Regions from separate parts of the Enterococcus mediterraneensis genome, predicted to be linked through region 2. Evidence: predicted binding sites of a transcription regulator. Region 2 holds the regulator's gene; the other holds the start of a gene.

Region 1 (12,292 bases), 1.5 Mb from region 2:
TTCCAGTTTTTCTTTTTCATTATGCAAACTGTCGATCTTTTCTTTCTCAGCATTTTGCAGGATCGTCATCGCATACGCCCGGTTGATCAATTCTTGCAGATTAGAAGAATCCAGCAGCGCTTTCCAATCTCGTTCTGTTCCGCCGTTGACTTGGATATCTTTTAGACGTTGTGCAACAGCGTCTTTGCGTTTTTCGATATTTTTTTGCGTTTCTTTGATTTCTGCTTGCGCAGTTGTTAAAGTCGCTTCGTTTTTCGCGATCTTTTCTTTTGTTGCTTCTACTTTTGCGTATTTTTCATTTACATCATTTAATACCAACTGAATCTCTGCACTGATCTCGTCACTTTGTCTCATGATCGCAGTTTCTTTTTCATTCAAAGAGTCAAGAGATTCCGCATGAGCAAATACTGGTACAATAAAATTTGCTACTAATACAGCAGTTATGACTGTCATTAGTTTTTTGCTTTTCACTGAATCCAACACCTTTCTTTACATTCCAACGCTTCTTATTATACAAATTCTCATGGCGGTTAATATTTCAGTTGTTTTACATTTTGTTACATTTTATAGCAAAAGTGGGAGATTATTTCTATTTTTTGAAAGAAATCCCTTAAGAAGTGGAGCACAGAACTGTTTTTAGCCATTTTTTCTATGTAATCTTATCGTAATATTACTGTCGTTCTTTAAATAACGATGCCTTTTATTTTTAAAGCGCAAAAAATAAACCGCAAAATCAGTGTTTTGCGGTTTATTGATTATCCTATTCAAATGTTTCTTACATCATACCGCCCATTGATGGGTCCATTGCTGGTGCGGCAGGTGCAGCTGGTTCTGGTTTGTCAGCTACGACAGCTTCTGTTGTCAATAACAATGCGGCAACAGATGCAGCGTTTTGTAATGCAGAACGAGTAACTTTAGTAGGGTCGACGATGCCGGCTTCTACCATGTTGACCCATTCGCCATTTGCGGCGTTGAATCCAGTACCTAATTCAGCGTGTTTCAATTTATCGATGATCACAGAACCTTCATAGCCTGCGTTTTCAGCGATTTGACGAACTGGTTCTTCCAATGCCCGTACCACGATTTTCACACCAGTTGCAACGTCGCCTTCTGCTTCTAATTGCGCTACTTTATTGATGACATTCACCAATGCAGTACCACCACCGGAAACCATACCTTCTTCCACAGCGGCACGAGTTGCGTTCAGCGCGTCTTCAATGCGCAGTTTCATTTCTTTCAATTCTGTTTCAGTTGGCGCGCCGACTTTGATGACAGCTACACCGCCAGCAAGTTTAGCCAGGCGTTCTTGTAATTTTTCACGGTCGAAATCAGAAGTTGTATCTGCGATTTGGTTTTTGATCAATTGTACGCGAGCAGCTACAGCGTCTTTGCCGCCAGCTCCTTCAACGATCGTTGTGTTGTCTTTGTCAACAACGACTTTGCTTGCTTGACCAAGGTTTTCGATAGTTGCATCTTTCAATTCAAGACCAAGATCTTCTGTGATGACTGTTCCGCCAGTCAAGACTGCGATATCTTCCAACATTGCTTTACGACGGTCACCAAAGCCAGGTGCTTTGACAGCTACGACGTTGAATGTTCCGCGGATCTTGTTCAAGACTAATGTAGGTAATGCTTCACCGTCTACATCGTCTGCAATGATCAACAATGGTTTTGATTGTTGCAGGATTTGTTCTAATAAAGGCAAGATGTCTTGAATGTTTGAGATTTTTTTGTCAGTGATCAAGATATATGGATTGTCTAAGACAGCTTCCATTTTATCGTTATCTGTCACCATGTATTGTGATAGGTAGCCGCGGTCAAATTGCATCCCTTCCACGACATCTAATTCTGTTTCGATCCCTTTTGATTCTTCAATAGTGATGACACCGTCGTTGCCGACTTTTTCCATTGCGTCAGCGATGTAATTACCAACTTGTTCGCTTCCTGAAGAAACGGCACCAACTTGTGCGATGGCTTCTTTTGAATCAACGATAGAAGAAATGTTGTGTAATTCTTCTACTGCCGCTTTTGTCGCTAATTCAATCCCGCGGCGAATGCCTAGAGGGTTTGCTCCAGCAGTTACGTTTTTCAATCCTTCACGTACGATTGCTTGTGTCAAAACAGTTGCTGTTGTGGTTCCGTCACCAGCGATATCGTTGGTTTTAGAAGCAACTTCAGAAACTAATTTCGCACCCATGTTTTCGAAATGATCTTCTAATTCGATTTCTTTTGCGATCGTTACACCATCATTTGTGATCAATGGTGAACCGTATGATTTTTCTAACACAACATTACGGCCTTTTGGTCCTAATGTTACTTTTACTGTATCAGCTAATTTGTCTACACCGCGAAGCATTGCTGCGCGTGCATCTTCTGCGAATTTAATGTCTTTTGCCATGATTTATCCACCTCAATTTTTTTATTCTACGATTGCGATAATATCTTTACCAGCTACGATCAAGTATTCGTTGCCTTCAAATTTCACTTCTGTTCCAGCATACTTTTCAAACATTACTTGGTCGCCGACTTTCACAGGCACAGGAGCTTTTTCACCGTTATCTAATGTGCGTCCTTCACCAACCGCAATAACAGTACCTGTTTGTGGTTTTTCTTTAGCAGCGGAAGCTAACACGATACCGCCGACTGTTTTTTCTTCCTCTTTTGCGACTTCGATGATGACACGATCGCCTAATGGTTTTAACACGATAAATCCCTCCGTTAAATCTGTACTTTTTCTTGAGTTAGCACTCTCGTTTATCGAGTGCTAACCTACAAGATTTATATTACTCATTTTGCTTCCGCTTTGCAAGTTTTTTTACCCAATTTTTAGCGCTTTCTCTTTTTAAGGATTTTCGTTGTTTCGCCTTAATCCTTGCGTTATAATGAAAGCAATTATCTAAAGGAGATGGCCTATGACTTTAAATAGATACAGTCTATTGACGATTTTCTGTTACGGGTTGGCTTTTTTCATACCCGCTTTTTTTGCCGATCCTAATCAAGCAGTACTTGCTACTACTTTATCTTATTTGATCGGTGCAGTAGTCATGATCTTATTATATGTTTATCAGAAAGAACCGCTGAAAATCGAGAAAAACACTGCCTCAAAACTTTCGATCTTGATTTGGGGAATCGTTGGGATCTTTATCGCATTGATTTTGCAAAATATCGCCGCGAATATCGAAGGGCTTTTTGGTGAATTGCAGCCTTCTCAAAATACGCAAAATATCATCACCATCATTTTGCAACGGCCGATTTTCGCTGTCGCGGTCATGATCGGTGGTCCGATCATGGAAGAATTTGTTTTCCGCCGGGCACTCTTCGGGATCATCGCGAAATATTCGAACTATTGGATCGGTTTGATCTTGAGTTCATTGGCATTTGCTTTTGCCCATAATGACGGACATCTTCTCGTGTACTTTTTCCTCGGCAGTTTTTTCCTTTGGCTTTATACCCATACCGGCAAGATCTGGACATCGATCATTACTCACGTCGGAATGAATACATTAGTAGTCATTGTACAAATAGCATTAGCTCAATAAATAAACAGCACCGAATCACATCCGCAGTAGGAAGTGATCCGGTGCTGTTTTGTATATTTAATCTAATGTTTCGCCATTTGTCGCGATGACTTTTTGATACCAATCAAAGGATTGTTTCTTTTTCCGATCTAACGTTCCTTGTCCTTCATTGTCTTTATCCACATAGATAAAGCCATAACGTTTTTTCATCTCGCCGGTCCCTGCTGACACTAGATCGATGAACCCCCATGGCGTGTAGCCCATCAAATCGATCCCGTCATATTCCACCGCATCTTTCATGGATTGGATATGAGCTTTCAAATACTCAATGCGATACGGATCCTCAATCGTACCGTCCTCGTTGACTTCATCTACTGCGCCAAATCCATTTTCCACGATAAACAACGGTAATTCATAGCGCTCGTTGAACCAGTTCATGGAGTAGCGCAACCCAGTCGGATCGATCTGCCAACCCCATTCCGAAGCTTCAACGTAAGGATTTCTCACTAGATCATGTGCTTCATCATAATCGTATGATGGTGCTTTTCCGTGATCTTTGATTGCAAATGACATATAGTAGCTGAATCCGATATAATCCACACAGTCTCGTTTCAACTGTTCAAGATCTTCTTCTGTTATATCCAAATCAAAGTTTTTACGTTTGAAATAGGTCTTTAGATAGCTTGGATACTTGCCGCGGCAATGGACATCCGTAAACCAGTAGCGACGCTGCATCCCGACAGTCGCTGCCATCATATCATTTGGATCGCAAGAATATGGATAGATTGGGCACATGGCGATCATACAGCCGATCTGGAATTCTGGATTGATTTGTCGTCCAATCTCTATAGCTTTCGCGCTAGCGACCAACTCATAGTGCGCCGCTTGATACATCAAGCGTTCCCGATCTTCTCCTTCAACAAATTTTAATCCTGAGTTCGTAAACGGTGCAAAATCTTCATGATAATTGGCTTGATTATTGATTTCATTAAAGGTCATCCAATATTTCACTTTGTCCTTGTAGCGGGTGAAGCAGACTTCAGCAAAGCGGACGAAAAAGTCGATGACTTTGCGATTGCGCCAGCCGCCATATTCAGTAACTAAATGATACGGCATTTCAAAGTGAGACAGCGTGATCACCGGCTGGATGTTATATTTCAAACACTCGTCGAAAAGATCATCATAAAACTGCAAACCAGCTTCATTCGGTTCTGCTTCGTCTCCATCAGGAAAGATCCGTGTCCATGCAATGGAGGTTCTGAAACATTTTAGACCAAGTTCCGCAAACAATTTAACGTCTTCTTTATAGCGATGGTAAAAATCGATGGCTTCATGATTAGGATAGTTTTCGCCAGCGAGTACGCCGTCCGTGATTTTCCGTGGAACTCCATTGGCGCCAGCAGTCATCACATCTGCCACACTGATACCTTTGCCGCCTTCTTGCCAGCCTCCTTCCAATTGATGGGCGGCAACCGCGCCGCCCCATAAAAAGTTATCTTTCAAAATACTCATCGTAGTTCTCCCATCTGATTTTTCTAAGCTGTTACTTTATCTTCTGCTTCTGCCTCTGCTTCAACTTCAGCTAACGTTGCTCCTTGTTCTTGCGCATAGTTCAATGAATCCACTTTACGGATGAACGGCAAGTAAATAAAGAATCCGATCGTTAAAACAACTGCTTGCAAAAGCGCTGCTCGCCAGCCGCCTACTAAGAAACCTGAAATGATCGGTGGTGTCGTCCAAGGTACCATGACTGCTGTAAATAATGGTACTAACCCAGTATAAAGAGCAAAATAAGTGATCACGCCAGAAACGACTGGGGTCAAGATAAACGGAATTGCCATGATCGGGTTCATTACCACTGGTGTAGCGAAAATGATCGGTTCATTGATGTTGAAAACAGCAGGGATCAATGACAATCTTCCTAGTTGCTTGAATTGTTGAGATTTTGCTAGAGCCAACATGAACATCACGATCCCAATTGTCATTCCAGCACCTGTTACGGTCATGAATTGATCCAAAAATTGTTGAGTTACGATATGTCCGCCATTTGCGACAGTCAGTTCTTTGCCAGAATTCACTAAATCGGTATTGGCTAAAGAATTGGCTTGCAGGATCGGTCCCATGATCCCGCCGACGATCGTTGAACCGTGTACCCCGAAGAACCAAAGGAACGGTACCAAGAAACCTAACATCAACGCGCCGCCTAGTGAATCCGTCACACCTTGCATTGGGCTTTGGATCACTTGATAGATCCATTCCACTAATGTTGTTTTGAATACTTTATCAAAGAATACATACACTAACAGCGCAACTGTCGTTAAAACAGCCGCAGGGATCAACGCTGTAAATGAGTTGGCAACGTTGGTAGGTACTTGTTCCGGAAGTTTGATCCGGATGTCTCGTTTCAAGAACCAGGTGTAGCCCCAACCTACAAACAGTCCCACGATGATCGCACTGATCATCCCTTGTCCGCCTGTCCATGTTTTGTCGATGACGTTGCCGATCGTTACACCGGCTTCCGCATCAGTTACAGTTGAATCCATCGTCAATAAAAAGATGACTAATGAGATCATTCCAGCTGGAAGTCCTTCAAACCCTTCCCCTTTAACATAAGAATACGCGATCCCCATAACCGCAAAAAGTGACATGATCGCAAAAGATGCGCCGAACGCTTGGTTGAAATAATCTGCTAGACCACTTTCAGTGACAAAATCGGAAATCGCCTTTACTGGGAAATTTGCCAATAGTAGGAAGATCGATCCTACGATGGAAAAGGGCATCGTGTAAAGCATCCCATTACGCAATGCAGTGATCGGTTTGGTATTCACAAACTTCAGTACAGGGGGTAAAAGTGTATCGTTGATCCATTGATTCATTTTTCTCTCTCCTTCGAATGATTGCTTTTAGTTTTTCACAATAATGAATTCGTTTACATTAGTATCATAAAGGTCATTCATCGAAAAAGAAACACTTTGTGAAATGAAAGAAACATGTTCCAATGAAAAAAACAAACAGCAGGTTCACTGTTTGTTTTCTTTGTATTTCCTAGACACCTGATGAGCTAGGATCTCGATCAAAGTGACCACCGGAACTTGAGTCGTCATATTCAGATATTTCTCGTTGGGGCTTTCGCTTTCCGGCATGTAATAGGAAATATTATAGTCAGCCATCTTGGCTATCGTCGAGTTTTCATTATTGGTGATACTGAGGACCTTCGCGCCATAACGCTTGAAATCTCTCGTCTGTTCGATCATCTCAGAGGTTTCGCCGGATACTGATAAAATGATCGCCAATGTATTTTCCAATCCTCGGGGCGGGATTGGTGCAAAAGGATCCGCAATACTATACGCATTGATTCCCACATTGGAAAAGTAGCGGCTCCCATATGCGCCTAAAACCCCACTGGTCCCGATACCGGAGAAAGCCACGTGACGAGCATTTAAAATCAGATCGATCGCCGGTTGAAGTGTCATCCGGTAGCTGTCGTCTTTGACTTTTTTCAAAAAAGTATCTACCTGCACGGTTGCTTCGTAGAAAGAATCAACGGACTGATTTTCTTGTTCCGATAAATATTCTTTCAGCGCGTATTTGAATTCCGAGTAGCCTTCGTAACCTAATTTATTGATGGTTCGCAAAACGGTTGACGTGGAAACATGACAATTCCCCGCCAGCTCTCTGATCGTCATTGTTTTCAATGCACAGAGATTTTCAATAATATAATTATAAGCAATCATTTCCAGATTGTTTAACGACTTGATTTTTTCTGAATCAAACATAATGAACTCCCTTCATTTATGGTTAGTTTTTCAAGCATACTTTTTGACGAAATAAACCGCTATCTCTAAAATAAGAGTACTATAAACGAGGAGGAATGAAAATGAAAATTGCAATTATCGGCGCAGCCGGACAAGCGGGCTCTTTTATTTTGAAAGAAGCGCTGAATCGCGGGATCGACGCGACGGCTATCGTGCGCCATCCAGAAAAACTTACTATCGAGGTCCCTTATCTTCAAAAAGACCTTTTTGATTTGACCACCCAAGATTTGGCAGGCTTTGACGCGGTGATTGATGCCTTCAACGCCCCTCGCGGCAAAGAAGAACTGCATCAAACAAGCGTCGATCACTTATTAACTATCTTATCTGGTACGGACACCCGTCTTTTGATCGTTGGCGGCGCCTCCTCGCTTTTCCTTGACGATGCCAAATCTCAGCGTATGATCGACGGTGTTCCATCTAGCGCGCCGTTTTATCCAGTGGCTCATAATATGTATTTGTCACTCATTGATCTGAAAAAAAATCAAGAAGTTGATTGGACATATATCAGTCCTGCGGCTTATTTCGATCCTCATGGAGAACGGACCGGAAGCTACCAGTTGAACGATGATCGCTTGATAAAAAATGCTGCTGGAGAAAGCGAGATCAGTATGGCTGACTACGCCATCGCCATGATCGATGAAGTGGAACAAGGCAAGCATCTGAAAGAACATATCAGCGTCGTTAGCCGTTGATAGAATAGAATATAACAAAAAAAGCCTGCGTCACAATCGAATTTGTGTCGCAGACTTTTTTACTATTTCAATCATCCTCAGATAGCGAAAAGATCAGTCGCTTTGTCTGGATCTGTATCATATATTTCGAAGGTTTCTCCTACTCCGAGATCTTTTTCTCTCAGCGTATTTTCCATCGTCATATGAGCTAATTCTTTGATATTGTTTTCTTTACTCAAGTGTCCAAGATAGATCCGTTTGGTGCGGTCACCAATAATATCTGTCATGACCAATGCACCATCGTCATTGGATAAATGCCCTCGGTCGCCTAAGATCCGTTGCTTCAAGCTCCACGGATAAGGTCCCATCCGCAACATTTCCAGATCATGATTGCTTTCTACTAAATAAGCATCTGCATCACGAATGATTCCGCGCACATGATCACTGCAATATCCAGTGTCTGTCAGCATCACGAATGATTTGCCGTCTTTGTAAAAACGATAGAACTGCGGTGCCGCCGCATCATGTGAAACACCAAAACTTTCAATATCCATATCACCAAAAGTCAGGACTTTACCCATTTCGAAAATATGCTTCTGTTCTGTCGCGATATTGCCCAGCATCCCATCCATCGCTTGCCAGGTCTGCTTATTGGCATAAACATCTAATTTATATTTGCGCGCCATCACACCGACACCGTGGATATGATCGCGATGTTCGTGAGTAACTAAAAGCGCGTCAAGATCTTCGGGTTTTTTACCGACTTCCGCTAACAAAGAAGTGATTTTTTTCCCGCTCAAACCAGCGTCTACTAAGATCTTTTTTCGATCACTTTCGATATACAGAGAATTTCCTGAACTGCCGCTAGCTAAAATACTGACTTTAAAAGCATTGTTTTCCGACATGTCGCTGCCTTCCTCTCTCTTACAACTTTTTACATTATACATAGCTTTCTAATAATTTTCTACCTTCTGCAATGTATTATTTGTAATGATCCGATTACTGAAAGCATTTACTATCTCGACTTGTGTCATGCCATCACTGGTTTTGATGGCAACAAACCATGCTGGTATATAAACATTTTTTTCCCGTACTTTTAAAATCCGCGTATAATACAATCCCCGCCAGAGAATCGTTGACCTGCTAGGGATCTTATTATTGATATACAAAGTTTCAATAGCGTCTCGTTCAGTATAGAGCGCTGTTTTTTCCCGCAATTTTTCGATTTGTGAAAGATGGGTCTGACTGTACCTTGAAATCTTCAGCAAATCATCGACCTTTTCCAAAGATAGCGTAAGACGACTAGTAGGATCATTGAAAAGGATCCCTTCGAAAGACTGTGCCGCAACAACTTCCGGATATTCTTTGTCGGTCAACGAATAGTTGGGAAGATAGCTGTATTGTTTGCCGAATAAAATCTGGTCGTTTTTATTCAGAAACGATTCCAATGTCGCTTCGGTCTTTTGATCGTCGCTAATATAGTAGCTTTCGCTAGGCATATGGGTCAATTCGTTATCAACAATGGTGGTTCCGCTGCTCAAGAAAGAAGGATTGCCGGACGTTTCCCGCTCTTGTTTGAGTGCTTCGTCCATATTGGTCTGTTCGCCGCTCAAGTAATAGCCTTCTTCTTTTTTTTCTGACAAAGCACCGGTATATTTGATTTTATCTGTTTCTAATCGCTGTTCAATAGCGATTTTTTGGTTAGACATCGCCACATTATTTTCCTCTGTTTGAGCATCGTGGAAAATATTGAATAAAAAAATATTCAATCCTAGAAACGCTAAGAAGAAGATCCATTCGATTTTTTTAAAATCCAATTACTCCGCCCCCGTTTCGCTCAATTTATCCAACAGTTGTTCATGAGAATACCACGTGTCGTCATATCGGATATACCATGTTGGGATCAAATCCACGACACCATTCGTATTTTCGATATCTTTCCATTGATAACCGATGACCATGGAGCGAATCAGTTGCCGATCCGCTCCCGCCATTTGCAGCTGTTCAATCACTGTTTCATTATTCGCCAATAAGATCTCGTTTTCAGAAGGGATCGGGACTTGGATGGATGTCAGACTAGTCTGGATATGGACCGGCATCCCTTTATTGTCAGAATCATCCGAGATAGTAACATCCACTTGACCGCGAATATCGTTGCTAAAGACTGGATATCCTTCTACGAAAATGCGATAATTCGCAGTATTTTTAGAACGGTCGAAAAAGCGGATATTGCCTAGATTCGTTCCTAGACGACTGATAAACGTAAAACTTCTGGAATACAGATCTGTGCTGTCTTCGCCTAACAGAAAATCACCATGAAAATCGACTAATTGCTCGCTTTCTTGGATCGTCATATTTTCAGATCCGTCATACAGCACCATGTCTTTGCTGTCTTCATTGATTTTGATATTGCTGGTATCATTGAAAAACGCATCACGAAAAACGGTATACGTCTGAGGCGATGAGATATAACTGTACATTTTCATCTTTATCGGCTGTTCCACATTATATTGCAAGTTATTCAAGCGATTTTCGGCACTCATCTGTATCCAATTCGTTTTTGTCTTAGACAGAAGATCATCGATCGCTTCTTGATCGATCGACATAGCAGCTTCACTGATTTGATAACGTTTCACGTTGATAAAACGGATCTTCTTTTGATCAAAATCTAATTGGATCTTAGTGAAGTATTTTTCTTCTGCGTCTTTCACATGAAGATCAAGATCGAACATCGTAATAAATTCCTGTAAAGAAAAAGGACCAACATAATTCATTTCGATACCATGTGTGATCATCGCCGTTTGTTTGAAAGTTTCAAAATCATTATAGGTTTCTGTTTTCAATGTTTCAAAAGAAGCAGCGGTGATTTTCGGTTGGATATCAGAAATTAGGGTTTCCGACGTCGTTTGTTGGATACTGGAGTCATTGAGCCATGTCAATGTTATGGGCATAAAAACTTCAGATGCTTTACGATAATTTTGCGCATTTGAGACAGGCTGACTGTTTTCCTGCTGATTTCCGTGAACCATTCGATTCGAAGGACTCAGCCAGATCACATAGGAAAGATACATACTGAGACCCACTAGAATGATCAATCCAAAGCGAATCAGTTTTTCAGATAATTTCATTCCCACCAATCCCCCTCATACGGCTCGTAAGGCAGTGTGATAAAAAATGTCGATCCTTGTCCTTCTTTACTTTCCGCCCATATCGCACCATTGTGTGCTTTCATTACTTCCCGCGAGATCGCCAAACCTAATCCTGTTCCGCCTTGTCGTCGTGCTCTTGCTTTATCGACACGGTAGAATCGATCAAAGACTCGTTGAAGATCTTTTTTCGGAATCCCTAGTCCTTGGTCGCTAATGCTCAACATGACATTATTGTGAGTTTCCACCAAACGAACTTTGATCGTACCGCCATCTGGCGAATATTTGATGGCATTGTTCATGATGTTGTCGATCACTTGGATCATCTTATCTGGATCGACTTCCACCCACAGCTCACGCTGCGTAAACTCCCGTTGGATCATGTATTTCTTTTCTTGGTTGGTCACCATCATATCGAAACGGTCCAATACAAAGCTCAATAATTCATTGAAATTCACGTATTCTAATTGCAGTTGCGCATTTCCGCTATCCATCCGAGAAAGACTCAATAAGTCGTTGATCATACGGATCATTCGATCAGTCTCATCTAAAGTTACTTTTAAGAAATTCGGCGCGATCTCTTCGTCTTTCCATGCGCCTTCACTTAATGCTTCAATATAGCTGCGCATACTGGTCAACGGCGTCCGCAATTCGTGAGAGACGTTGGAAACAAATTCCCGTCGTTCCTGCTCAGTCTTTTCTTGTTCAGTAACATCGTGCATAACGGCTACCAGACCACTGATAAAGCCTGATTCTCGTCGGATCATAGAAAAATCCGTTCGTAAAATGATTTGTCCGCGATCCGGTGTTTCCCGTTCGATCAGGATCTCGTCAGGGTTTTCCAGGATTTGCCGCAGAGTATATTCTTCTTCGATGTCCAATAATTCCAACATTGATTGACCGATCACATCTTCACTTTGGACATTCAACAGCATCAAAGCCATTTCATTGATGGTGATGATCTTCCCGCGGCGATCAGCGGCGATAACTCCGTCAGTCATGTGAGAAAGAACGCTGTCTAATCGATTTCGTTCTGATTCCATGGCGTCTTGCGTCTCCTCGATCCGCTCCGCCAACAAGTTAAAAGATTCCGCCAATTGACCTAACTCGTCTTTTCCGTGGACCGCTACTTTCCGGCTGTA
Region 2 (12,292 bases):
ATTATACTTGATATTTTTTTCAACACCGAAAATCGCTTCTTCAAATTTCAATTGGATGGTATATTGCAGATCCGCGCCCTGACGAGGTGCGTTCGGATCAACAGAACGACCTCCGCCGCCGCCAAAAAAGGATTCAAAGATATCCTCAAAGCCGCCAAAGCCACCGCCAGAAAAGCCACCATAACCGCCGCCACCGAATCCGCCGGCACCGCCGTAATTAGGATCTGTTCCAGCATGTCCATATTGATCGTAAGCCGCTCTTTTTTGCGGGTCGCTTAAGATTTCATATGCTTCAGAAATCTCTTTGAATTTCGTTTCAGCATCTGGTTCTTTATTGATATCCGGGTGATATTTTTTGGAAAGCTTGCGGTATGCCTTTTTAATTTCATCATCCGAAGCTCCTTTTTGTAATCCTAGGACTTCGTAATAATCACGTTTTGTTGCCATAGGCTTCCCTCCACATTTCTTGTTTTAGCTACACTCGTGTATTTTATCATATTTCTTAAACAAGCTACATCTTTCTTAAATAAATCATAAGAAAAAGCCAAAGGATGACTTTGGCTTTTTCCTAGCGAGTTACTTATTTGTCATCGCCGTCTACTTCTTCGAAATCAGCATCAACGACATCATCCGCGCCGCCTTGTGCTGCGTTTGGATCTTGTTGAGCTTGTTGTTGTGCTGCTTGTTCGTACAATTTCACTGTCAAGTTTTGGACGATTTCGTTCAATGCGTCACGTTTCGTCTTCATTTCTTCAATGTTGTTCGCTTCAACAGCTGCTTTCAATTCGTCGCGTGCATCTTCCGCTTTCTTCACTTCGTCTGCATCAACTTTTCCTTCTAATTCTTTCAATGTTTTATCGACGGTGAATAACAATGCATCTACATCATTGCGAAGATCGACTTCTTCTTTGCGAGCTTTATCGGCTTCAGCATTTGCTTCAGCGTCTTTCACCATGCGTTCGATTTCTTCGTCTGATAAACCTGAAGAAGATTTGATTGTGATTTTTTGTTCTTTTTGTGTTCCCAAATCTTTTGCGGAAACATTTACGATACCATTTTTATCGATATCGAATGTTACTTCGATTTGTGGAATACCACGAGGTGCTGGTGGGATATCCGTTAATTGGAATCTTCCTAGTGTTTTGTTGTCAGCAGCCATTGGACGTTCCCCTTGCAGTACGTGGATATCCACTGCTGGTTGGTTGTCTGCTGCAGTTGAGAAGACTTGTGATTTACTTGTTGGGATCGTTGTGTTGCGATCGATCAATTTAGTAAATACGCCGCCCATTGTTTCGATACCTAGTGATAACGGTGTTACGTCAAGCAAGACCACGTCTTTCACGTCACCAGTGATAACGCCACCTTGGATCGCCGCACCCATTGCAACAACTTCATCAGGGTTTACAGATTTGTTTGGTTCTTTGCCTGTTTCTTTACGTACTGCTTCAACAACAGCAGGAATACGTGTTGAACCGCCGACTAAGATCACTTCATCGATTTCTGATTGTGACAATCCAGCATCTTTCAATGCTTGACGTACAGGAACTTTCGTACGTTCTACCAGGTCACTAGTCAATTCGTCAAATTTCGCACGAGTCAATGTCATTTCCAAGTGCAATGGACCAGCATCGCCGGCAGTGATAAATGGCAAGCTGATTTGTGTGCTTGTTACACCGGATAAATCTTTTTTCGCTTTTTCAGCGGCATCTTTCAAACGTTGCAATGCCATTTTGTCTGAGCTCAAATCGATTCCGTTTTCTTTTTTGAATTCTGCTACCATGTGATCGATGATTTTGTTATCGAAATCATCCCCACCTAGATGGTTATCACCGGCAGTTGACAATACATCGAATACGCCATCGCCTAATTCAAGGATCGATACGTCGAAAGTACCGCCGCCTAAGTCGAATACTAAGATTTTTTCGTCTTTATCGGTTTTATCCAAACCATAAGCCAATGCAGCGGCTGTTGGTTCGTTAACGATCCGTTCTACTTCTAAACCAGCGATTTTACCAGCGTCTTTTGTTGCTTGACGTTGCGCATCGTTGAAGTATGCAGGTACAGTGATGACTGCTTTGTCTACTTTTTCACCTAAATAGTCTTCTGCAAAACCTTTGATGTATTGCAAGACCATAGCTGAGATTTCTTGCGGTGTATAAGATTTGCCTTCCGCTTCAACTTTGTAACCAGCTTCTCCCATGTGACGTTTGATAGAAGAAATTGTATTTGGGTTGGTTACTGCTTGACGTTTTGCAACTTCACCGACTTGGATCTCACCGTTTTTGAAAGAAACAACAGATGGTGTTGTACGGTTTCCTTCTGGGTTTGCAATAATTTTTGCTTCGCCGCCTTCAAGGACAGCAACAGCAGAGTTTGTTGTACCTAAGTCAATACCAATGATTTTACTCATGTAAAAACACTCCTTAATATTTGTCTTTTATTATTATTGTGCCACGATGACCATACTTGGTCGAAGCACACGATCATGCAATTTATAGCCTTTTTGCAACACTTCCACAACTGTATCAGCCGGAAATTCTTCTGTTGCAGGAACTGTTTGAACTGCTTGATGCAGATTAGGATCGAAGGTTTCGCCGGAAGCCGGGATCTCTTCGACATTTTCTTCCTTCAAAGCAAAGCGCAGGCCGTCCAAGACCATTTCAACGCCTTTTTTCAAGCTGGCGCCTTGTTCATCAGAAACTTCTGTCGCCAATGCTCGTTCTAGATTATCGATAGCCGGCAACAATTTTTTCGCTAAATCTTGAGAACGGTATTTTTGTAATTGTTCCCGTTCATTACGATTACGAGTAGTGATATTTGCGATTTCTGCGCGAGCCCGCAAATATTGGTCTTCCAACTCATCGATTTTCGCTTGCATTTTTTCTGTTTCTGTTAATTCAGCAGGTGTTTCTTCTGATTGCTCTGCGTTTTCCGCAGATTCAACATCTGTTTCTGCTGATTTTGTTTCTTTCAATTCTTCATCTTTCTGCATTTCTTCAGACACTTGACCAACTTCCTTTCTCTATAAATATTTCAGATATCCGCTTTTATCTTCCGCTAGTTATAAGAATCCAACGAACGATAATACTCAGCTAATTTCGAAGCAAGTTCACGACGAAAAACGTCGATCAGCGCAAACATCTTTGAGTATGGCATATTAGTAGGACCTAAAAGAGCGATCGTTCCTTGCCCATGTCCTGTGATCTCATAATTGGCTTGAACCAGACTCATGTTTTGCAACAATTCGATCCCTAATTCATTACCAATCCGAATTCGGATATCCTCATCAGAAGGTACCAACAATTGCGTCAATTCTTCTGGATCTTTCATAAATGAATAGATCGTTTTGAATTGATCCACATCCGTCGTCGGCCCAAAATCCAGGACATTCATGCGACCGCCTACGAATATCTTTTCTTCAAACGCATTTCCTAATAACGAATCGAACAAATCTAAGATTCCTTCTGTCGTTTGGAAATACTTATGCAAAATCATAGGGATCTCGGTTCTCAAACGATGATAGACGGTGATCAATGACTCGCCGATCAACTTATCGTTGATGATCCGAACCATTTTCTCTAAATCTTCACCGCTAACTGTACGGGGAATCGTAAACACTTGGCTTTCAACATTTCCTTTATCGGTAACGATAAGGGCGATGATTTGCCGTTCATTCAACGGCACGATCCGAAAACCAGTCAAACGTCTTTCCTTCATATCAGGACCTAAAGACAATGCTGTATAGCTGGTCAGACTCGACAAAATATCTGCAGACTGCTGAATGATCTCATTGATCTCATGAAATTCTCTGCCAAAAGACTGACGAATCATCTGCATATCTGTCTGCTCCACTTGTGCCGGCGTCAACAGAAAATCAACATAATAACGATAGCCGTTCATTGATGGAACCCGTCCAGATGACGAATGCGTTTTTTGCAGAAAGCCGTATTCTTCTAGTGCTTTCATTTCATTACGGATCGTCGCCGAACTGGCGTTGATTCCTTCTTCCATCAATTTTTTGGAACCCACCGGTTGGCCTGTTTGTGTGTAATTTTGAATGATGAGACGCAGAATGTCTTGCTGCCTTTGTGTCAACATAATCTATCACCTCTCATTAGCACTCTTTCCTTTTAAGTGCTAACACGATTATAAATATATCATATTCTGCATATTTGTCAAGAATTTTCCACCCATTTTTAGCACTCTTGCATCGAGAGTGCTAATTATTTTGAAAATACGTTCCTATCTAATAAATAGTAAAAAAAGACCCCATTTAAGAGTCTTTTAATAGAAATTTTTCAAATACTTCATTCCCGATGAACAGCCCCGTATCTGTCAAACGGATAGCGTCTTCTTCTTCCAACAACCAGCCTTTTTGTTTCAGCTCAGGCAGGACAGCGCCATAGACTGTTTGAAAATCTACACCGAATTTTTCTTTGAATACTCGTTTTGAGATACCCGCGATTTTCCGGAGACCCAAAAACATTTCTTCTTCCATTTGATTTTGTTTTGTCAGAAATTCTTCTTCATAAGCAGGCAGTTTGTTTTCCCGCAACGGTTTAAGATAATGCTGGATCGGTCCATAGTTTTTATAGCGGCGATCGCCAAGATACCCGCTCGCGCCGGCACCAAAGCCAAAATAATTTTCATTGTTCCAATAAATCAGATTATGTTGTGATTCTTTGCCTGACAACGCAAAATTACTGATCTCATATTGATGACGTCCGTGCTTTTCCATCTGTTCGATGGCTTCTTCAAACATCTGACTCTCTACTTCCTGATCCGGCAATTCGATTCTTCCTTGCCGTACCCAGTTCATGAACATCGTTTTATTTTCCAGAATCAACGAATACATGGAATAATGAGGCAAATCCAAATCCAGCGCCCGTTTCAGTGTATCTCGAAAACTTTCCAGAGATTGACCCGGCAAAGCATAGATCAAATCGATAGACACATTGTCAAATTGCTCTTTTCGCAACAATTCGATGGTTTGGTAAACATCTTCCGCGGAATGCTTGCGACCGATTTTTTTCAATAACCGATTATCGAAAGTCTGAACCCCCATCGACAAACGGTCAATATCATAATTTTTCATCACTTGCAGTTTTTCTTTCGTCAAATCACCAGGGTTTGCTTCAATAGTAAATTCTTTGACTGTCTCCATCGGAAAGTACTCTGTCACACCCGCCAATAAACAATCCAGTTGTTTGGCAGACAATGAAGTTGGCGTACCACCGCCGATATAAATGGTTTTTGCTTCTGTAATTGGTTGCTGCGCCAATCCCAGTTGGATCTCCCGCAACAGCATCTCGATATATTCGTCCACCGGTTGCCCTTCTAAAAACACTTTATTGAAATCACAGTAATAACAAATGTGTTCACAAAACGGGATGTGGAGATAGGCAGAGATACTCTTGCCTATTGATTGTGTTGATTCATTCATTGCTTCATGTGCTCCTCACGTTAGCTAGAATATTCTTATATAAGCATACTATACGTATCTGCTGAACAAATCTACTAAAAAATCCAAGAATTACCTTCTTGGATCTTTTTTTAAGTATTCTATTATCTCCCTACTATGAAAATAGCCTAACTTTTTACTCAGGACTTTTCAGTCAATCGATTATATTTACCTAATGTAAGAAAAACAAAAAGCAGTAATAATCCAATCAGCCACGCACTGGCAACACGCAAATCATTTAGAGAAACATCGTTCATCAGCAAGCCGCGGATTGTTTCTGTAATAGGTGTGAAGGGAGATACTTCCGCAAAATTGCGCAATACTTTTGGAAGTGTCTCTAACGGAACAAACCCGCTGCTCAGGTAAGGCGCAAAAAGCAAAAACATTGGAAAAGCCGCCGCGGCCTCGGTCCCCACAGATAGCCCAATAAAAAAACTGATCCAGACGAGAGCCGCAGATGCCAGCAATACAAACAAACTCAATACTAATTCTTCAAGAATATTCATTACTTCTTTCATTGTTTTTTTGTCTATATGCTCAAAAGCTTCATCTAAATAAAATAATCTTGGCACTAGAGATTACAGCAGCAATAAATGCAAGTTTCTACTTGTTTCCCTGAGACAAATTTTTAATCAGAGACGTTAAATATGGATTCATATCCAACAAGTTTAAAAAGGCTTCCATTTGTTGCTCACTGTGCTCTGACTTATAGAAATATGCAATATAGTGTAAATATTCCATCGGTTTTAGGTACAGATACCCAAAAATTGATCGTCAATAAACACTATATCTCTTATTTTTGCTATATTAAAATCACATTCCATAAATTGTATTGAAGAAGAAACATAATTTATTTAAGCATTTAAAGCCTTAAATAAGGTAGTTTTCTCAATGCCATTATTACCTTCTATTTCTATCTTTAACATATTTTTCTCCTACTCTATAAAAAAAATTATATGGATAAATAATTTGCTATAAGAGCAATAATTGCCACTATAGCTATAACTATGAAAAAATACATAAAATATAGATATTTTTTTATCCTTTCTTTTTTATACATTGAATAAAATTTTAGAGATTGATGAATATCGAATAAAAGAATAATTCCTAAATATAGATAATTAAAATTTCTAATCATATTAAAACCCTCCACATATATATTTGTTTAATTATTATAAATGCTATGAAAGTTAGCTGAAAAAGAAAGAGTACCATGTATATATTAAACCTTATATTTATTGTATATGCGCCAAAAATCACTAATAGTAATACAAAACATGAAAAAAATAAATCGTTTCAAATTTAACGTCTAGTAGCAAATTATTCCTGTTAGCTGCAATAACATACGGAATATTCAAAAGTTTAAATTCTGATATAGTTACATTTCATTCAATTACTATTTGATAGATTAGTCTACACAGAAATATCTATTCTAGAATGGTACTTCAAAAATTCACCTCTAAATCAATTAGTCTGGAATATATGTGAATACCTTAACAATAAGTTAAACTCAGTAGTTATTATCATTTTGACGGAAGCACTTTGAAACGGGATAAAAACATGTACAAATTCCTTGTTTGTAGAGATTTTTATTACTTACCTAATTTCCATAGCTTCTATTAAATAATTATCTACTTTTTTATCAAAAAAACCTCAATATTTATAAATATTATAACTAACGTAATATAGAAATGCTAATTAATATTTGTTAATCTGCCTCGTTTTCTTCCATAATGAACAAGTCCAATTACAATATTTATTACACCTAAATACATATTTATATTTTTAGTTAATCTTTTTATCATACAAATACCTCTTCACCGAACTTGTGATAAGCATTGAACCAAACCTGTACCTGCTTTTTTGATTTCACTCCATATTTTTTCGATAAATACGATGTTCCTGCTTTTCCTTCAAGATATTCTTGAAGGATTTTCAGTCTGAATTCAAAACTATATTTTGCCATAAAAATACCGACCCCCAAAAGTTAGACCAAAAATCTAACTTCTGGAGGTCGGTAAATTAACTTCTTGGATATTTTTTAAGTATTCTATTATCTCCCTACTATGATAATAGCTCAACTTTTTATTCAGGACTTTTCAGTCAATCGATTATATTTACCTAATGTAAGAAAAACAAAAAGCAGTAATAATCCAATCAGCCATGCACTTGCAACACGCAAATCATTTAGAGAAACATCGTTCATCAGCAAGCCGCGGATCGTTTCTGTGATAGGTGTGAAGGGAGATACTTCCGCAAAGTTGCGCAATACTTTCGGAAGAGTCTCTAACGGAACAAACCCACTGCTCAGGTAAGGCGCAAAAAGTAAAAACATTGGAAAAGCCGCCGCGGCCTCGGTCCCCACAGATAGCCCAATAAAAAAACTGATCCAGACGAGAGCGGCAGATGCCAACAATACAAACAAACCCAATACTAATCCATTAGATAAAGTCAGTTCTGGACTGAAACCTAGTAAGATCCCTACTGCGATCACTAAAAATACCGAGAACAGACTTTTTAACAAATAGATCGTTTGCTCTCCCCACAAAACTGAAGATTGTGTGATCGCCATCGTTTTAAAGCGATTCAAGATCCCCCGTTGCTTCATCGTGGATATTGTAACAGCAGCTCCAGCCGAGACTTGCCCAAGCCCTAAAACGATGATCCCCGGTACGATATAATCGATATAGTTTCCAGAAGCATCAATCGCACCGCCAAAAATATAAACAAAAGATAGTAAGATCATAACTGGTAGAACGGCCGTTGTAATCAATCCATCAAGATTACGGGAGTTCATTTTCCAGCTTCTTTTACTCATTATCGTCAAATCATGAAACCACTGCATGATTTCCCCTCCTTGTTAATTCCAAATATACATCTTCCAATGTCGGCTCCACCAACTGGATATCTTCGATCGCGATTCCAGCGGATGTCAGATTCGTGAAAATCGAAGATACTTTTTTAACTTTTTCAATAACAGGAATTTCTAATCTGTTTTCTGACAGCTCTTCCAAATGTTCTACTGCAAGGATTTTTTTGGCAGATTCCAATATATTTTTATCAGCAAATTTAAGCTGTATCTTGCTTTCCGGCAAACTTTTTTTCAACGTATCAACAGAACCTTCTGCAATAACTTTTCCTTGATTCATGATCGTTACGAAATCAGCCAAAACTTCAGCTTCCTCAAGATATTGAGTGGTTAAAAAAATCGTCATCCCTGAATCTTTTGCTAATTGATCGATCATTTCCCAAATGCGGCGGCGATTAGCAGGATCGATCCCGGTCGTCGGTTCATCTAAAAACAAAATCTTCGGATCCCCCAACAAACTGACTGCGATATCCAATCGGCGTTTCATTCCTCCTGAATAATTCGTAACTTTTTTATCGGCTGCTGCCTCTAATTCAAATTGTTTAAGAAGCTCAAGTGCCTTTGCTTTTGCTGCTTTTCTCGATAACGAATGAAGCTGTCCCAAAATCTCCAAATTTTCTCTGCCGGTCAGCTCCTCATCTAGCGCCGCGAACTGTCCGGTTACACTGATTTGCTTGCGGATACTTCTTTTTGCAGCCGCTGTTCCGTTATACAGTATTTCTCCTGATGTGGGTGTTAACAGTGTCGTCAACAAATGGATCGTCGTTGTTTTTCCAGCACCGTTTTCGCCTAATAATGCAAAAATCTTCCCGGATTCTACCTTGAAAGAGACTTGATTGACGGCTGGATATTGCCCGAATGTTTTTGTTAAATTCTTAACTTCAATTGCGTAAGTCATCGTTTTCCCTCTTTTCTTTATAATGAATGAACATATATTCATTATAAATCCAAAAAAATAATTGTCAATGGAAACTTCTTGCCATTGACAATTATTTACCTTACTTAATCAAAAAACGCAGAAATAGTTTTGTATCCGGTGATCGGTATTCCTCACCAAAAATCGTTGACATCAATCCGACACCTTGCGCACAACTAATATAGTGCATGGCTAAAGTCTGGGGATCCCCTTCAACGAACTGTCCTTTCTCTTGTCCGCGTATGATCAACTGCTTTAATGCCTCAATCAATTCTTTATCCGTATCCACCACTTCTTGCGGACCATTGTTTTCCTCAGCATTTGTAAAAATTGTTTGCGTGATCAACAAAAACAATTCGCTGGTCGTAGGATCTTCAGATATTTCTTTCAGCATCTCTGCTGTGGCCTCTTCTAAAATCTCCCGCGGGTCACCTTCTGTTAAAAAAATCAGTTTCATCGTTCGCAAACCTTCGATTGCTTCAAGGATGATCGCATCAAATAAGGCTTGCTTAGAAGGAAAATAACGATACGCTAATCCCGTACTCACTCCAGCTTCTTTAGCGATCGCCTGCATCGTTGTGTTGGCAAAAGAGTGCTTCGCAAATAAAGTGACCGCAGCATAGCGGATCTTATCTCTAGTTTGTGCCCGCATCGCTTCAAATCGCTCGGTTTGTTTGCTCAAAACCATTCCTCACTTCCATCTTTCTACTCTATATTCATTATAGGAGAATTTCATATATAATTCAATTTAAGGAATGAGTGAAAGGTTTTTTGTTTTCTCTTCCATTCCTGTGAATGAGATCTTACCGGATAAATTTACATTTTTCAACAAAAAAAGAGCTGTGAAAGCTCTCAAGCCGCTCATTAATCAAACCAATGAATATTACGCACATCACCATATTTTGTGATGACAGCTCCATATGATCCAATTATTTTGTTTGGCCTTTGTTTATCTCACAGACACTTTTTTTCCTGTTTATTTTTAATTATTGCTTATTCAAATTCATAAAGAACAGTGGATAGATAACGTTCTCCATTATCTGGTACGACCGCCAAGACTTTCTTGCCTTTTCCTAGACGTTTTGCAACTTCGATGGCGCCTTTGATAGCCGCACCAGAAGAGATCCCTACCAAGATGCCTTCTTGACTGCCGACTTTTCTGGCGGTTTCAAGAGCATCTTCGCTAGTAACTTGCAATACTTCTTGATAGCTGGCTTCGTCTAAAACTTCTGGAATAAATCCGGCAGAGATTCCTTGGATTTTGTGAGGTCCTGGTTTGCCGCCTGATAATACTGGAGATTCCGCGGATTCTACTGCGAAAATCTGTACATCAGGATTGGTTTCTTGCAACCGTTTTGCCACACCTGTGATCGTCCCGCCTGTACCAACTCCTGCTACAAAAGCGTCCAATCCGATTTCTTCCGCCGCTTCAGCGATCTCTTTTCCTGTTGTTTCATAATGGATCGTTGGGTTTGCCGGATTATCGAATTGTAATGGTAAGAACCAACCGTTTTCTTCTGCCAATTCCTTCGCTTTGGCGATCGCGCCTTTCATACCTTCTGCTCCGGGTGTCAAAACAAGTTTTGCGCCATAAGCTTGGATCAGTTTGCGGCGTTCGATAGAGAAAGTATCTGGTAAAACGATCACTACGTTATAACCTTTTGCTGCTCCCACAAAAGACAATCCGACACCAGTATTACCTGAAGTTGGTTCAACGATGGTTCCGCCAGCTTTTAATTTTCCATCTTTTTCAGCTTGTTCGATCATCGCCAATGCGATTCGATCTTTTACTGAACCTGCAGGATTATAAAATTCCAATTTCACGTAAACATCTGCCGCGTCTTCTGGAACGACATGATTTAGTTTTACGATAGGTGTTTCTCCAGTCAATTCTAAAATATTTTCAACGATTTTTGCCATACTCCTGCATCTCCCACTCAATTTTCCTATTTTAACTACTAATTTGATAACTACTTCACTGATTGGATTCATCATAACGTAACCTATCTTCTGGTTCAATATTTCACATGATAAGAAATAACACCTCATGATAACTATTATCTATCACGATCTTTTTTGCAAAGAAAATAATCATTAAAAAGACATCCCGGCTATCTGTCAAATCTGCAATATCTTGCAGACTTACTTGGATAGTTGAGATGTCTTTTCAGTAAGGATTTGAATCCTTATTTCTTTTCTTGTACTTGTTTTTTCTCATTAAAATAATTACGGGTAGCTTCTTCATCCGCATGGAGCTGGTCGATCAAAGCTTCTGCCCCATTAAACGCAACTTGATCACGCAGTAAATGCAGCCAGCGCACACGTACTTGTTCGCCGTAAATATCTTGATGGAAATCTAAGATATAAACTTCCACCGTCAATTCCCGGCCTTTACCGAATGTATCATTATGCCCAATGGAACCCATTGCCGGATACCAGCGATCTCCTACTTTTAATTCAGAAACGTAGACCCCTTCTTTAGGCAGGCGGCAAGTCGTTGTGTATTGGATGTTGGCAGTCGGAAAGCCTAATGTGCGGCCTCGCGCATCCCCATGGACGACAGTTCCTTCGATTTCATAAGAATAGCCTAACAGTCTGTTCGCTTCCTCCATGTCTCCTTCATCCAATAAATGGCGAATGCGTGTCGAACTAATTTTTTCCCCTTCGTCTGTTTCCTTAGCGACGGTTACTACCGTAAAACGGTTTTTGGCGTATTCCGGAAGATGGGCAACATCGGCGATATCTTTCGGTCCATACGTATAATCAAATCCTGTAACAGCAAATTTTGCATGCAGATCCACGATATATTGGTCCACAAATTCTTGTGGCTTCAAGCTGGAAAAAGCCGATGTAAACTCGATTTCATATAAATAATCCACACCTAAAGATTCCATTATCCCTTCTTTTTGTGAAAGATTCGTAAGATATTTCATCGTATCGGGATCGATTTTTTGGAAAACAATGGAAGGATGTTGATTAAATGTCATAACTGCTAACTTTAATCCTTGTTCTTCTGCGATCTGTTTGCCTTTTTGGATTACTTTTT

The links. Region 2 encodes HrcA, which represses chaperone genes, less so after heat shock. Its sites were predicted from a motif close to TTAGCACTCNNNNNNNNNGAGTGCTAA; they were not measured.
Region 1: the regulator HrcA is predicted to act here: its motif matches at 2,742-2,768, upstream of groES (co-chaperone GroES).

The regions. Positions count from the first base shown of each region.
Region 1 covers NZ_UWOP01000001.1:757,889-770,180, forward strand. Annotated here, with positions in the region: gene EFB00_RS03600 (3D domain-containing protein) at 1-471, opposite strand, end outside; gene groL (chaperonin GroEL) at 776-2,398, opposite strand; gene groES (co-chaperone GroES) at 2,420-2,704, opposite strand; gene EFB00_RS03615 (CPBP family intramembrane glutamic endopeptidase) at 2,913-3,539, shown strand; gene EFB00_RS03620 (6-phospho-beta-glucosidase) at 3,597-5,030, opposite strand; gene EFB00_RS03625 (PTS sugar transporter subunit IIC) at 5,054-6,394, opposite strand; gene EFB00_RS03630 (MurR/RpiR family transcriptional regulator) at 6,539-7,294, opposite strand; gene EFB00_RS03635 (NAD(P)-dependent oxidoreductase) at 7,396-8,025, shown strand; gene EFB00_RS03640 (MBL fold metallo-hydrolase) at 8,103-8,909, opposite strand; gene EFB00_RS03645 (two-component system regulatory protein YycI) at 8,958-9,821, opposite strand; gene EFB00_RS03650 (YycH family regulatory protein) at 9,822-11,132, opposite strand; gene walK (cell wall metabolism sensor histidine kinase WalK) at 11,129-12,292, opposite strand, start outside.
Region 2 covers NZ_UWOP01000001.1:2,283,813-2,296,104, reverse strand. Annotated here, with positions in the region: gene dnaJ (molecular chaperone DnaJ) at 1-447, opposite strand, end outside; gene dnaK (molecular chaperone DnaK) at 581-2,410, opposite strand; gene grpE (nucleotide exchange factor GrpE) at 2,444-2,992, opposite strand; gene hrcA (heat-inducible transcriptional repressor HrcA) at 3,058-4,098, opposite strand; gene hemW (radical SAM family heme chaperone HemW) at 4,274-5,443, opposite strand; gene EFB00_RS11360 (ABC transporter permease) at 5,602-5,979, opposite strand; gene EFB00_RS11350 (helix-turn-helix domain-containing protein) at 7,263-7,427, opposite strand; gene EFB00_RS11345 (ABC transporter permease) at 7,551-8,306, opposite strand; gene EFB00_RS11340 (ATP-binding cassette domain-containing protein) at 8,290-9,228, opposite strand; gene EFB00_RS11335 (TetR/AcrR family transcriptional regulator) at 9,329-9,928, opposite strand; gene cysK (cysteine synthase A) at 10,240-11,166, opposite strand; gene ribF (riboflavin biosynthesis protein RibF) at 11,433-12,292, opposite strand, start outside.